Regions from separate parts of the Serratia sp. LTN-2 genome, predicted to be linked through region 1. Evidence: predicted binding sites of a transcription regulator. Region 1 holds the regulator's gene; the other holds the start of a gene.
What was found. The regulator PurR, encoded in region 1, represses purine synthesis genes. The targets are predictions, from matches to a motif close to CANGCAAACGTTTGCNTG.

Region 1 (7,722 bases):
GGAAGTGGCCAAAATTTATACGTCGGAAAATAACCGCCAGGTATGGCTGCGCATGCCGAACGCGGAATTGATGAAATATGTGCTGCACAAAGGCTTCATCGGCATCGACGGCATTAGCCTGACCATCGGCGAAGTGGTGAATAACCGTTTTTGCGTGCACCTGATCCCGGAAACGCTGGATCGCACCACGCTGGGTAAAAAACGTCTGGGCGACAAGGTGAACATCGAGATCGATCCGCAAACCCAGGCGGTGGTGGACACCGTCGAGCGCGTGTTGGCCAATCGCGAAGCGACGCTGGCGGCGGCGATGGCGCCGGCGCACAAAGACTGACCGCGATTCTGGCGTTGCCGCCGGAATCGAATCATAAGCAGAGAGGAGAAACGCGTGAAGTTTTATGGGAAAACGTTGTTGTTAACCGCGTTGTTGGCGCTGAGCGCCTGCAGCAGTTCACCTGAGCAGGGTGCCGGCGCGCAAATGGCCGATGCGGACGATACCTGCGGCGCTTCGCAGTATCAAAACTACGTCGGCAAGCCGATGACTTCGCTGGAAGGCGTACGGATCGAATCCAAAGTGCGAGCCATTCCGTATAACTCCGCCGTTACCATGGATTTCAACCTGCGCCGTCTGAACTTCCTTGGCGATAGCAACGATAAAATTATTCGCGTTTACTGCGGTTAACCCGCAGGGTCCGAAAGCGCAAAAAAAAGCCCCGGCGATGTTGTTGCCGGGGCTTTTTTTATCGGGAAAGCGTTCAGCGGGAGACGCGAATCCCGCCTTCAACGCCTTTCGGGCTGAACACCACCTGCCAGAGCTGCAGATCGCGCGCCCGGAACGCACCGGCACAGGCGTTCAGGTAATAACTGAACATCCGCTCGAAGCGCTCGGAATAGCGCTCGGCGAGCTGTGGCCACGCCTGTTTGAAACGCTCGAACCAGGCCATCAGCGTGCGGTCGTAATCGGCGCCGATGTTGTGCCAATCTTCCATCACGAAGTGGCCTTCGCTGGCCTCGGCGATATGGCTCACCGACGGCAGACAGCCGTTCGGGAAGATATATTTGTTGATCCACGGATCGACGTTCATGTCGGTCTTGTTGGAGCCGATGGTGTGCAGCAGGAACAGCCCGTGCGGCACCAGATTGCGCTCTACCACGTTGAAATAGGTGCGGTAGTTTTTCGGCCCGACGTGCTCGAACATGCCGACCGAGACGATGCGATCGAACTGCTGATGCAGGTCGCGGTAATCCTGCAGCAGGATCTGCACATCGAGTCCGGCGCAGCGCGCCTGAGCCAGCTTCTGCTGTTCGGCGGAAATGGTCACGCCAACCACCGACACGCCGTAGTTTTTCGCCGCGTAGGCGGAGAGGCCGCCCCAACCGCAGCCGATGTCCAGCAAGCGCATGCCCGGCTGCAGCTGCAGTTTCTCGCAGATCATCCGCAGTTTCGCTTCCTGCGCCTCTTCCAGCGTGGTGGCGTCTTTCCAGTAGCCGCAGGAATATTGCATGTAAGGATCGAGCATCAGGGTAAACAGATCGTTGCCGAGATCGTAATGCTCTTTGCCGACGATCCAGGCGCGCTTTTTCGATTGCAGATTGGTCAGGCGCGCGGCGGCGATACGCAGGGTATCTTTCAGGTGGTGGGGGAGTTTTTTCTCCAGCCCGGCGCTGACCACGCGCTGGAAGAACATATCCAGCCGCTCGCACTCCCACCAGCCGTCCATATAGCTTTCGCCCAGGCCCAACGAGCCTTGCTGCAACACGCGTTTAAAGAATTCGGGGTTTTTAACCTGAATATCGAAGGGGCGCGAACCGTTGATTTCAATGCCGGCCAGGCCGAGCATTTCATGCGCGATACGGTACCACTGATTGTCCTGGATACTCAGATCTTCTATACACGATGAACTCATAGCTTCTCCATCACCTTCTTCTGACTGATGACCCGTTAGGAAACAGCTTAGACAATTTCTGCGGGTGCATACGTTTACCGGCGGAAAATAGGCCCGCGGCGTCTGATATCCGACTATGAACAGAGGAAATTTTAAGAAGCTACCCGGCGCAAATGGCGCGGGATGAACGCATCCTTAAAAAGAGTGTGACGCAAGACGCGTACACAAGCGCTAATTGAGATATAAAGATTATAAGGTGTTACTTTACAAGGTTGTTTTTGAGTATAGGCGTGCGGAGGCGTCGACTCAACAGTAAATCGCACTCGGCACGCATATTCTTTAAGTGATTATTAAGCTTGGCAATTATGACGCTGAGTTAGCATGTTCCCGCTGCGCCTTTTGCTGCGCATCGGCCGTTTTCCCCCGCTGCAGGAAATACCCCAGCGCGGCCAGAATCACCGTAGACACCATTACCGTCACCGTCGCCAACAGCGGCTGGGCAATAAACGCCGATACCAGCATGCTCGCCACAAAACACAGCCCCAGCTGCAGCGTATTTTGCAGCGCGGCGGCTTTGCCGCTGCTTTCCGGGAACGGCATCAGCGCATTCGCCACCATAATCGGGTAGCCGGCGCCATTGACCAGCGCCATCACGCAGAACGGGATCAGCAGCGTGGTGAGCGTCGGAGAGGTCAGCGTCGCCACCAGATACAGCGCCACCATGCTGACACCATAAGCTACCAGCAGCCACGGCAGCAGAGTTTTGCCATTGATGCGCTTGAGCGCGGCGCGGCAGCCGTAGCCGCCCAGCAGGAAGGCCAGCGTTTGCGGCACATAGCTCAGACCGATGTCGCTCGGGCTATAGCCCATATCGCCGAGGATAAACGGCGAACCGGTCAGCCAGGCGAAGAAACCGGCCGAGCAGGCGGCGTACATAGTGACGTTGCCGCTGAACACCGGAGATTTCAACAGTTGCCAGAAGCTGACGCCGTTTTTTGGCGCGTCGGTGGCGGGTTGCGTTTTGGCGCGCTCTTTGAGCATCAACGTCGGCAGCAGCAGCAGCGCGGTGATCACCAACAGCGCGGCGAAGATCGCCCGCCAGCTGGCGTGGTTCAGCAGCCAGGCGCCAAGCAGCGGGGCCAACGCCGGTGACAGCGCCACCAGCGGCATTATGGTGGCGAACACGCGGTTGGCCTGACCTTCACGATAACGGTCGACCACCAGCGCTTGCCAGATGGCGGTGGCGGAACAGACGCCGACGGCCTGAATAAAGCGCAGGATCCACAGCTGCAGGGCGTTTTCCACCCACAGCATGCCGAGGCAGCCGAGGGCGAACAGCGTCAGGCCAATCAATAATACCGGTTTACGCCCCAGGCGATCGGAGAGCGGCCCCCACAGCAGCTGCGCGAAGGCGAAGCCGGCCAGGAAGATGCTCAGGCTGGCGCTCACGGCGCCGGCGGAGATTTGCAGTTCTTCGCGCATGGCGCCGAAGGCAGGCAGATACATATCGGTCGCCAGATAACCCAACATGCTCAGGCCGGCGAGGTAGAACATAAAGCCAAAAGAATTTCGCATGGTATTTCTCGTTAATATTTTAGTGTCGCAGGTTTTTAGCGCCGGCCAGTGTATCCGGCTGGATCTCTGCTTGTGAAACGGTAATATTTGCAAAGTGCTGTTAAAAAAATTGAAGGCAAAGCGATGTGGTCTGAATATTCACTTGAAGTCGTCGACGCGGTAGCGCGCACCGGCAGTTTCAGCGCGGCGGCGCAGGAGCTGCACCGGGTGCCGTCGGCGGTGAGTTATACCGTGCGGCAGCTGGAGCAATGGCTGGCGGTGCCGCTGTTTGAGCGGCGTCACCGCGATGTGGAGCTGACGCCGGCCGGTGCGTTGTTTATCAAGGATGCGCGAGCTGTTATCAAAAAAATGCTCGACACCCGCCGGCACTGTCAGCAGGTGGCCAACGGTTGGCGCGGTCAGCTGAATATCGCGGTGGATATCATCGTCAAACCGCAGCGCAGCCGCCAGCTGGTACTGGATTTCTACCGCCATTTCCCCGACGTCGAGTTGATGCTGCAACCCGAGGTGTTCAACGGCGTCTGGGATGCGCTGGCGGACGGCAGGGCGGACATGGCGATCGGTGCCACGCGTGCGGTGCCGGTCGGCGGCGGTTTTGCCTTCCGCGACATGGGCTATATGAACTGGCTGTGCGTAGTCAGCCCGCAACACCCGCTGGCGCAGCTGGCGGGGCCGCTGCACGACGATCAGTTGCGGCCGTACCCTTCGCTTTGTCTGGAGGACACCTCGCGCAATTTGCCCAAGCGCGTCACCTGGACGCTGGATAACCAGCGGCGGCTGGTGGTGCCGGACTGGACGTCGGCGCTCGACTGTTTGTGCGCCGGGCTGTGCGTCGGCATGATGCCGGCACATCGGGCGCTGCCGCTGGTGCAGCGCGGTGAGCTGAAGGCGTTGCAGCTGCAGCAGCCGTTTCCCGCCAGCCCTTGCTGCCTGACCTGGCAGCAGGATAAACCGTCACCGGCGATGAGTTGGCTACTGGCGTATCTGGGCGATGGGGAGACGCTGAATCAGGAGTGGCTGAGCGAGGCGGCACCGGAAGCCGTGCAGGCTTCCGGCTCAGGGGATTAGCGGCGGTAGTCGATGAACGGGCCATCGGCGACCGAGCGGCGTTCGATCAGCTTCGGATGCACTTCGATCACCTGCGACTCTTCGCGCTTGCTGATGATGCGATCCAGCAGCATGGTGAAGGCCATTTCGCCCAGGCGTTCTTTCGGCTGATGAATGGTGGTCAGCGCCGGGGTGAAGTAGCGGGCGTTGCGCACGTTGTCGTAGCCGATTACGGAAATATCCTGCGGCACCCGCAGCCCCAGTTCGTCGGCGGCGCAGATGGCGCCCATCGCCATGATGTCGCCGCCGCAGAATACCGCAGTCGGCCGCTGTTTTTGCGACAGGATCTGGTGCATCGCCTTGTAACCGGATTCCGGCTCGAAGTCGCCCTGCACGATCCACTCTTCGCGAATGTCGATCTGCGCTTCCTGCAGCGCCTTCATAAAGCCTTGATGACGGCCGCCGCCGGTATTGCGCGACAGCTGGCCCGGGATGGCGCCGATATCGCGGTGGCCGCGTTCTATCAGGTAACGGCCGGCCAGATAGCCGCCTTCGAAGGCGTTATCGATGATGGTGTCGGTGAAGTCGCCGCGCGCCGCGCCCCAGTCCATCACCACCATCGGGATGTTACGGTAGTCTTCCAGCATGCCCAGCAGCTGATCCGGGTATTCGGAACACATCACCAGCAGGCCGTCGACGCGCTTTTGCGCCAGCATCGCCAGGTAGGCGCGCTGTTTGTCCAGGTTGTTGTGCGAGTTGCACAGGATCAGGGTGTAGCCTTTGCTGTAGCAACTGTTTTCCACCGCTTCGATCACTTCGGCGAAGTAGGGGGCTTCACTCGAGGTGGCCAGCAGGCCGATCGACTTGGTGTGATTGACTTTCAGGCTGCGCGCCACGGCGCTCGGCGAGTAGTGCAGTTCTTTGATGGCGGCCCACACGGCCGCTTTGGTCTCTTCGGCGACGAAACGAGTCTTATTGATGACGTGCGAAACGGTGGTGGTGGAAACGCCCGCGCGTTTGGCCACATCTTTAATCGTTGCCATGTAAGGAATGACTCCTGAACTCACATGTTTACAGCATGTAAGTGTGATGTTAATCGTTTGCCTACGTAGATCCTTCTCCAGAGAAGCGAAAACTGAGTTTTTAGTGTGTTGAAGTCTTCAGCGCTTAATCAGGAGGGGCATGGATGCCGGTACGCAGTTGTGAACTGCGAATTTTGTCGCATATTGAGCAAAAGTGGAAGAGGTAATCGATATTATAAACCGGGAAATGATAACAAGATTTTATCGGCGAACTGTGGGAAAATGATTTGACGTACTAATTGTACGCCTTTTATCCTTAGGAAAGCCCATTTTAAAGGAGTTGTCATGGATACCGAATTGAAGATGTCGCTGTTCACCACCGTTTGCGCGCTGGCGGTCATTATCGCTTTCAGCTTCGTTGCCGCGTTGAACTGATTTCCCTCCGGCGCTAAAAAAGGCGCAGCTTGGCTGCGCCTCGTCACATCAGAAACCGGTGCTTACGCTAGGTTTTCCGCTGCGAAGGTCCAGTTGACCAACGCCCAGAAGTTTTCCAGGTATTTTGGACGCGCATTGCGGTAATCGATGTAATACGCGTGTTCCCACACGTCAACGGTCAGCAGCGGTTTGTCTTCACCGGTCAGCGGGGTTGCCGCGTTAGAGGTGTTGACGATCGCCAGCGCGCCGTCCGGTTTTTTCACCAGCCAGGTCCAGCCGGCGCCGAAGTTTTTCACGGCGGCATCGGTGAACTGCTCTTTGAACGCAGCGAAAGAGCCGAAGGACTTGACGATCGCCGCCGCCAGTTCGCCCTGCGGTTCACCGCCGCCCTGTGGCGACAGGCAGTGCCAGTAGAAGGTGTGGTTCCACACCTGCGCCGCGTTGTTGAACACGCCGCCGTTAGAGGTCTTGATGATCTCTTCGAGCGATTTGCCCTCGAACTCGCTGCCTTTCACCAGGTTGTTCAGGTTAACCACGTAGGTGTTGTGGTGTTTGCCGTAGTGGTATTCCAGGGTTTCGGCGGAGATGTGCGGCTCGAGCGCGTTTTTCTCATACGGTAATGCAGGTAATTCAAACGACATTGCTTCCTCCTTTACAGCGCCATGTGCTTCCCGCCGGGGCGAGAGCCGGATGGGCCGTTTTTTATTGTGGTCATTCAATCTTAACAATTTTCATCATAAAAAACAGGAGGAAAAGCGAGAAATGCGCGTGGGGAAGTGCGATGGGCGATAGCTTGAGCAGGCGGTTGCGACCGGGCCGCAACCGCGCAGAGCGGGAAATTAACGAATGGTTTTCGGCGTCACTACGCGGCGTGCGCCGATGTAGTGGTTCTGCCAATAGTCGTTGTCGAGCTGGCTGATGCGGATCTCTTCGCCGGTGCGTGGCGACTGGATGAATTTGCCGTTGCCGAGGTAGACGCCGACGTGGTCCGCCACGCCGCGGTTGTTGATGCGGAAGAACACCAGATCGCCGCTTTCCAGCTCGCTTTTCTTGATCGGCGCCGCGTCGCGCAGGTGATACATCTCGTTGGCGGTGCGCGGCATCTTGATTTTCACCACGTCTTTATAGGCGTAATAGATGAGGCCGCTGCAGTCGAAGCCGGTGCGCGGCGAGCTGCCGCCCCAGCGGTAAGGTTTGCCCATCTGGCCCATCAGCTTGGCCATCGCGGTCTGTTTGGCGTGCTGGTAGCGTTTCTTGTGCGCCGGGCTGAGTTTCAACGGCTTTTCTTCACGCGCCAGCTTGGCGGTGGCCATGCCGGCTTCGCGGTGGCGGCCATAGCCTTTTTTGTAGCCCTTTTTCGGCGGGGTGACTTTAATCTTGGCGGTTTTCTGCGCTTTGGCCTTGGGTTTGGCGCTGACGATCTTTTTCGCGCTTTTCTCGCTTTTGGCCTTGGCGGTCTTGGTTTTTTTCTCGGGAGCCGTCACTTTGGCTTTCTTGGCGGCTTTATCCGCTTTCTTTTTTCTGCGGTCATCGGGCCGCGCTTCATTGGCATGGCTTTTACGCTGCTCGGCGGCAACACGCGCCTGTGGCGCAGCGTGCGCCAAATTGAAGAAGAGCTGCGTAAACAGCAGCGCAAAGAGCGTAAGAATTAAACGCATGTCGACGTCACCAACCTTGGCCCCGAAACGGATATCGAAAGAGTTACAGTATTCCCGAATTTCGCCATATAAAACAGCGAAGAACTCAGAAATAATAATCCA
Region 2 (7,722 bases), on a different contig from region 1:
ACCGCCTCCGACACCGAAGGCGCCGGCGAGATGTTCCGCGTATCCACGCTGGATCTGGAAAACCTGCCGCGCACCGACAAGGGCACCGTCGACTTCAGCGAAGACTTCTTCGGTAAGGAAGCCTTCCTCACCGTTTCCGGCCAGCTGAACGGCGAAACCTACGCCTGCGCGCTGTCCAAGGTTTACACCTTCGGCCCAACCTTCCGCGCTGAAAACTCCAACACCAGCCGTCACCTGGCGGAATTCTGGATGATCGAGCCGGAAGTGGCCTTCGCTACGCTGGACGACGTTGCCGGCCTGGCCGAAAGCATGCTGAAGTATGTGTTCCAGGCGGTGCTGGATGAGCGCGCCGATGACCTGAAATTCTTCGCCGAGCGCGTAGATAAAGACGCTATCGCCCGTCTGGAGCGCTTCGTTTCTTCCGATTTCGCCCAAGTGGACTACACCGACGCCATCGAAATCCTGCTGGCCTCGGGCCAAACCTTCGAAAACCCGGTTTCCTGGGGCATCGATCTCTCTTCCGAACATGAGCGTTACCTGGCAGAGAAACACTTCCAGGCGCCGGTGGTGGTGAAAAACTACCCGAAAGACATCAAAGCCTTCTATATGCGTATGAACGAAGACGGCAAAACCGTCGCGGCCATGGACGTGTTGGCACCGGGCATCGGTGAAATCATCGGTGGCTCGCAGCGTGAAGAACGCCTCGACGTGCTCGATCAGCGTCTGGAAGAGATGGGTCTGAATAAAGAAGACTACTGGTGGTACCGCGATCTGCGCCGCTACGGCACCGTGCCGCACTCTGGTTTCGGCCTGGGCTTTGAACGTTTAATCGCCTATGTCACCGGCGTGCAAAACGTGCGCGATGTGATCCCATTCCCACGCACACCACGTAACGCAAGCTTCTAATTTATACGATCAAACGTTTTTTAAACGATTTCGTTACAAAACAAAGGCCAGCATCGCTGGCCTTTCGCATTTTTTAATATTGACGCACGTCACAAAGTTCCCTAAAAATTACATTTAGTTACACATACTTTCTTTTTGCAACCTGATTGGGACATTGGTATCATTTTCGTCCTAGATTAACCCGCCTGTGAATGGAACACTGCGTTCAGACACAGGACGACACCAATCTATCAACAATAGTTCCCAAAGAATTATTGGCGGCAGTGGCAAAGGTGTCCGAATAACACCAATGAGGGTAATAATGATGAAGCGCAACATTCTTGCAGTGGTTATCCCGGCTCTGTTGGCTGCTGGTGCAGCAAACGCAGCTGAAATCTACAACAAAGACGGCAACAAGCTGGATCTGTACGGCAAAGTTGACGGTCTGCACTACTTCTCCAAAGACAAAGGTAATGACGGCGATCAGACCTATGTTCGTTTTGGCTTCAAAGGTGAAACCCAAATTACTGACCAACTGACCGGTTACGGCCAGTGGGAATACAACGTTCAGTCCAACCACTCCGAGTCTCAGGGCACCGAAGGCACCAAAACCCGTCTGGGCTTCGCCGGTCTGAAATTCGCTGACTACGGCTCCTTCGACTACGGCCGTAACTACGGCGTACTGTACGACGTGGAAGGCTGGACCGATATGCTGCCAGAGTTCGGTGGCGATACCTACACCTACACCGACAACTTCATGACCGGCCGTACCAACGGCGTTGCGACCTATCGTAACAACAACTTCTTCGGTCTGGTTGACGGTCTGAACTTCGCTCTGCAATACCAGGGCAAGAACCAGAACGACGGTCGTGACGTTAAGAAACAGAACGGCGACGGCTGGGGTATCTCCTCTACTTATGACATCGGCGAAGGCGTAAGCTTCGGCGCTGCATACGCTTCTTCCAACCGTACCGACGATCAGAAACTGCGTTCCAACGAGCGTGGCGACAAGGCTGACGCATGGACCGTGGGCGCGAAATACGACGCCAACAACGTTTACCTGGCGGCCATGTACGCAGAAACTCGTAACATGACTCCATTCGGCGGCGGTGACTTCACTAACACCTGTGCTGCTTCTGAAAAATGCGGCGGTTTCGCCAGCAAAACTCAGAACTTCGAAGTGACTGCTCAGTACCAGTTCGACTTCGGTCTGCGTCCAGAAGTGTCTTACCTGCAGTCTAAAGGTAAAAACCTGAACGTCCCAGGCGCAGGTTCTGACCAGGATCTGGTTAAATATGTTTCTGTTGGTACCACTTACTACTTCAACAAAAACATGTCCACCTACGTTGATTACAAAATCAACCTGCTGGATGACAACGCGTTCACCAAAGCAACCGGCACCGCTACTGACGATATCGTAGCTGTTGGTCTGGTGTACCAGTTCTAAGTTGTCTCGCTTAACGGCGGTTTACCGTCAGCTAAGCTAAAAAACAGGGCTTCGGCCCTGTTTTTGTTTGTGTCAGCCGGTAACTTTTTATCCTGCCAATTTCTCCTTCCCCATCATTTTTTCTGCCTAATACTCCCCCTTCGCAAGATCGCGGTGTTTTTGTCGCAAACGGTTGGCAAAGCCGGTAACTGGCGTTACCCTGATGCTTCTGTCTGCTTAACTCCGAGATTTGGAAGCACCTGACATGTTTGAAAAAATCACCGCCGCACCCGCCGACCCGATCCTGGGCCTGACCGACATTTTCCGCGCCGACGCCCGCCCGAATAAAATCAATTTAGGGATTGGCGTTTATAAAGACGAAACCGGTAAAACCCCGGTGCTGACCAGCGTAAAAAAAGCTGAACAGTATCTGCTGGAAAATGAGACCACTAAAAACTATCTCGGCATTGAGGGCATCCCGGCGTTCGCCAGCTGCACGCAAGAGCTGCTGTTCGGTAAAGAGAGCCCGATCGTCGCCGATCGTCGCGCGCGCACCGCACAGACGCCAGGCGGCACCGGCGGCCTGCGCGTGGCGGCAGACTTTATCGCTAACCAGACCAGCGCCAAACGCATCTGGATCAGCAACCCAAGCTGGCCGAACCACAAAAACGTCTTTAGCGCCGTGGGCCTGGAAGTGCTGGAATACGCCTATTACGACGCCGCCAACCACGCGCTGGACTTTGACGGCCTGCTGAACAGCCTGAAACAGGCGCAGGCCGGTGATGTGGTGCTGTTCCACGGCTGCTGCCATAACCCGACCGGTATCGATCCGACGGCGGAGCAGTGGGCTCAGTTGGCTGAGCTTTCCGTCGTCAACGGCTGGCTGCCGCTGTTCGACTTCGCTTATCAGGGCTTCGCCAACGGGCTGGAAGAAGACGCGCAAGGTCTGCGTATTTTCGCCGCCAAACATAAAGAGTTGATCGTCGCCAGCTCCTACTCGAAAAACTTCGGTCTGTACAATGAGCGCGTCGGCGCTTGCACCATTGTTGCTGCCGATGCCGAGACCGCCGATCGCGCCTTTAGCCAGGTGAAAGCGGCTATCCGCGCCAACTACTCCAACCCGCCGTCACACGGCGCGGCCGTTGTCGCCACCATTCTGGGCAATGACGCGCTGCGTGCGATGTGGGAGCAGGAGCTGACCGATATGCGTCAGCGCATTCACCGCATGCGTCAGCTGTTCGTGAACACTCTGCAGGAGAAAGGCGCACAGCAGGACTTCAGCTTCATCATCCAGCAGAACGGCATGTTCTCGTTCAGCGGCCTGACCAAAGAACAGGTGCTGCGTCTGCGCGAAGAGTTTGGCGTCTACGCCGTGAACTCGGGCCGGGTTAACGTTGCCGGCATGACGCCGGACAACATGGCGCCGCTGTGCGAAGCCATCGTCGCCGTGCTCTAAGCGCGTCGGCGCAGGCCATCAGGACATAAAAAAGGGGCGCTCTAAGCGCCCCTTGATTATTTCTGCCGGAAAATAATCGTTACCACACCGCCGGCTCTTCACGCAGGAACGGGTTGGTCTGGCGTTCGTGGCCGAAGGTCGACATCGGGCCGTGGCCGGGAATAAAGCGCATGTCGTCACCCAGCGGCAGCAGCTTGGTGCGAATAGAGGCGATCAGCGCCTGATGGTCACCGCGCGGGAAGTCGCTGCGCCCCACGCCGCCGTTAAACAGCACGTCCCCCACCAGCGCCAAACGCGCCTGTTCATTAATAAAGACGATGTGGCCCGGCGTATGCCCTGGGCAATGCAGCACCTTGAGCGTCATCTCGCCCACCCGCATCTCATCGCCTTCCGACAGCCAGCGAGTCGGCGTCAGCGGCGCACACTCTTCCAGCCCGAACATCCGGCTCTGCGCCGGCAAACCGTCCAGCCAAAAAGCGTCCTCTTTATCCGGGCCGTAAATCGGCACCTGATAATGATCCGCCAGCTCCGCCGCCGCGCCGACGTGATCCAAATGGCCGTGCGTCAACAAAATCTGCGTAATTGTCACGCCCTGCTGCGCCACTTCCGCTTTAATTTTTTCCGCTTCGCCGCCGGGATCGACCAACGCCGCCTGTTGCGTGTTTTCACACCAGATCAGACTGCAGTTCTGGCTGAAGGCGGTAACGGGAATAAGATGGTATTTCATAAGGCTCCAACGACAATAACGCCGCCTCCGCAAGGAGCGGCGTTATTCACTGAGGGCACAGCGGTTACCAGTTCCGAACCGGGCCGGTATCGATGTGCACGAAGTTGCTACGTGGGTAATATCCTACACCACCGGCGCGCATTTTTAACGCCGCTTTACGGATATTACTCAATTGGATACCTTCGATATGGAAATCCATCGCTTGGCCCTTGGTGTGGTAGCTGTGCTTGGCCACGCCGCGGCTGTGTGCGCGCAGTTCATTGTTGGTATCTACGGAACGGTAACCGGAGATCAGCTGCACCGGCTTGCTGGTACCCAGCAGCCCCTGCAGGCGGTAGAGGTGATCAAACAAGCTGGGATCGATCGATTTGACCTTGTTGGCGCGATAATCGCGGAACAGATGATTTAGCCGAACCAACTCTTCTTTATTGTAACCTTTGCCGTCAAAGAACTCGGCTTTAATAGATTCACCGGTATTCAGGTTATTCAGCACTAAAATACGCGGTCGAGCGGTGGAAAGACTGGCAAACGCCTGCCCTGGGAGCAGCGCTATGCCCATAGCAGCGCCACCTAGCGCCAGCCATTTACGGCGGTGATGATCAATTTTGTCCATGACTCTGTTAAACCCGGCAAGAATGTCAAAATAAATGCACAAAGCAGCGCACTGTCCGAACCATAACCGCCTGCGTATGCTGAGTCAACCCGCGATACGCCTAGGTTTACAGGCCCCCGCCTGTGGGGGCCTGCGGTATAGCCAAACATTCTGACCGTTATTTATTTATAATTACTGCATTTACTGCATTAATTTTTTGGCCTGAGCCAAAATTTGTGCGCCCGATCGCACCGTATTATCATAATTGTAAATATCTGTGCGGAATTGCGGTTGGCCGTCATCCGAAACCCAGGCGGTCAGATAATACAGTTTTACGGGAATACGCTGGCGAATATTCACATAAGTGGTATTCCCCTCTTTCAGCGTGGAAGAAACGCGGCTGTTGTTCCAGCCGGCATCCTGCAGCAGCATATTCGCCAAATCGGACGCTTTGTTCACCCGCACGCAGCCGGAGCTGAGCGCGCGAATGTCTTTCTGGAACAGGCTGTGGTTCGGGGTATCGTGCAGGTAGATAGCGTCTGAACTCGGCATGTTGAACTTGAAGCGCCCCAGTGAGTTGGTGGCGCCCGGTGCCTGGCGCACGCGATAGGGGAAATTGCGTGCAGAGACCATGCTCCAGTCGATCATCGCCGGATTGATCACTTCCGCGTCGTTGCTCCAGCCCGACAGCACGGTATAGCCGTGTTTCTGGAAATAATTACCGTCGCGCATCGCCTTCGGCACAATATCCTCGCGCACCAGAGTGGTCGGCACGTTCCACGGCGGGTTGACCACCACGTTGTTCAAGGCGCTGCTCATCAGCGGCGTCTTGCGGCTTGGGCGCCCGACGATAACGCGGGAAGAGAGCACCTCGTTGCCGTTCTGGTAGTAGGTCAGCGAATAGTTGGGAATATTCACCATAATGCCGGTGCTGACATGCCCCGGTAAAATTCGCAGGCGCTGGATATTCAGCGCCAGCAGCGCGGCGCGAGTCTTTGGCGACACGTTGAGCCACTCGCGGGTGCGCACGCCAATCACGCCGTCCGCCGTCAGCCCCTGCCATTTTTGGAAGCGCTTGACGCCCTCCACCAGCTCGTTGGTGTAGAGGTTGTCGCTCACCACGCTGCCGACCTGCGGCGGTGTCTGTTCCGCCGTCAGTTCCGTCACCGGCGCCGCCGATGGGCTGACCGTCACGCGGCTTTTTTCTTCGTCTACCGTCAGCCCGCCGTCGTCCGGCTCATTGCTCTTCGCCGAAACCACCGCCGGCTCCGGCTCCGCTTCAGGCGCCGAGGCGGCCAGCATGCCGGTGCGGGTCAGGATTTCCCGCAGCGCCGGAATATCATTGCTCATTTGCCCAGGGCGCAGGCTCGGGCCGTTGCCCACCTGCGGCCAGGGGCGATTATCCGCCAGCATGTCGCGCAGCGCCTGATGCATTTTGGCGTATTGCGGATGCTGTGGCGCGAGCGAGTTCACGTAGCTCAGGGTGCGCGCCTGGCGCACCGCCAGCTGCCATTGGTTGATCACCGCATTAGGCGGCAAACCAAGCTTGTAGGGAATATTGCTGTACAGCCAGTTGTTGCCGTTGGCGCCGATAGCGGACACGAACTGCAGGTAGCCCAGCATCGCATCGGACAGCACCACATCGCGGCCTACGTCATTGAGCGCCGGATTGGTCAACATTTTCACCCATTGGGTGAACTGCGGCTGCACGCCGGACATCGCCAGCTCTGCCAGTTGCTGTTGAAACTGCTGAACGGCCTCGCGATCCTGCCACATCGGCTGCATATGATTCGCCGCATACAGCGGTGCCAGCGTGGAAAGGTAATGCAGTTCCATGCCGCGCGGCAGCGCGGCCAACAGTTCAGAACGGCTCTGCGCAACGGACATGCCTGCTGATGCCACCGGTAACGCCGTCACGGTGGCCGATGCGGAAAACGACGACACAAGACTACAGGCGATAGCGCCACTCAGCGCCAAACGTCGTAGAGAGTTTCCCTTTTTAAGCACCATCCCTTGCCCCCTGTATGCTCACAAAAAAAACGTCAAAAACTGCATATAGTTTCAGTATACAAACAGAAAGGCCGTTTCGCCCTGCGGGCGTCGAATAACTGTTTATGTGATTAAACTAACCGCTTTTCAACGGATAAAAAAGCAGGACTATCATCCACGCGCACAAAAAAATAGCCACCCTGCGGCGGCTATTTTCAGATTTTTAGGGCGTTTTTTTGCGTTACGGCGTTTCGACCGGCGCAGTGCCCAACGCCGGCGGCTCGCTGGCGAAACCGCGCAGCCCCACCACGTGTACATGCTCGTGGTTCTGGAACACCTTACGCACCAGTTTATAGGTGGTGCCCTTCTCCGGACTGATGTTTTCCGGCGCCGCGATGATAAGCTGCATCTCCAGACGGTCGCACAGTTCGAACAGCGTGGCGATCGATTTGGCATCCAGACGCGCCGCTTCATCGAGGAACAGCAGGCGGCACGGCGAGATGTCTTTACCGCGCAGACGACGGGATTCTTCTTCCCAGCTCTGCACCACCATCACCAGGATTGACATCCCGGTACCGATAGCTTCACCGGTAGACAGCGCGCCACTTTCCGCACGCAGCCAGCCGTCGGAACCGCGATATACCTCC

Region 2: a site for PurR is predicted at 2,494-2,511, ahead of AC6BYQ_RS04260 (amino acid aminotransferase). Genes of this name have one in related genera too.

Annotation. Positions count from the first base shown of each region.
Region 1 covers NZ_JCAXDO010000011.1:104,181-111,902, reverse strand. The annotation lists gene AC6BYQ_RS19720 (riboflavin synthase) at 1-331, shown strand, start outside; gene AC6BYQ_RS19715 (I78 family peptidase inhibitor) at 386-679, shown strand; gene cfa (cyclopropane fatty acyl phospholipid synthase) at 753-1,904, opposite strand; gene punC (purine nucleoside transporter PunC) at 2,247-3,458, opposite strand; gene punR (DNA-binding transcriptional activator PunR) at 3,582-4,526, shown strand; gene purR (HTH-type transcriptional repressor PurR) at 4,523-5,548, opposite strand; gene cydH (cytochrome bd-I oxidase subunit CydH) at 5,873-5,962, shown strand; gene sodB (superoxide dismutase [Fe]) at 6,025-6,603, opposite strand; gene AC6BYQ_RS19680 (C40 family peptidase) at 6,802-7,620, opposite strand.
Region 2 covers NZ_JCAXDO010000002.1:99,082-106,803, forward strand. The annotation lists gene asnS (asparagine--tRNA ligase) at 1-906, shown strand, start outside; gene ompC (porin OmpC) at 1,208-2,332, shown strand; gene AC6BYQ_RS04260 (amino acid aminotransferase) at 2,577-3,767, shown strand; gene AC6BYQ_RS04265 (MBL fold metallo-hydrolase) at 3,847-4,494, opposite strand; gene mepK (peptidoglycan L,D-endopeptidase MepK) at 4,559-5,107, opposite strand; gene ldtD (L,D-transpeptidase) at 5,288-7,096, opposite strand; gene mukB (chromosome partition protein MukB) at 7,317-7,722, opposite strand, start outside.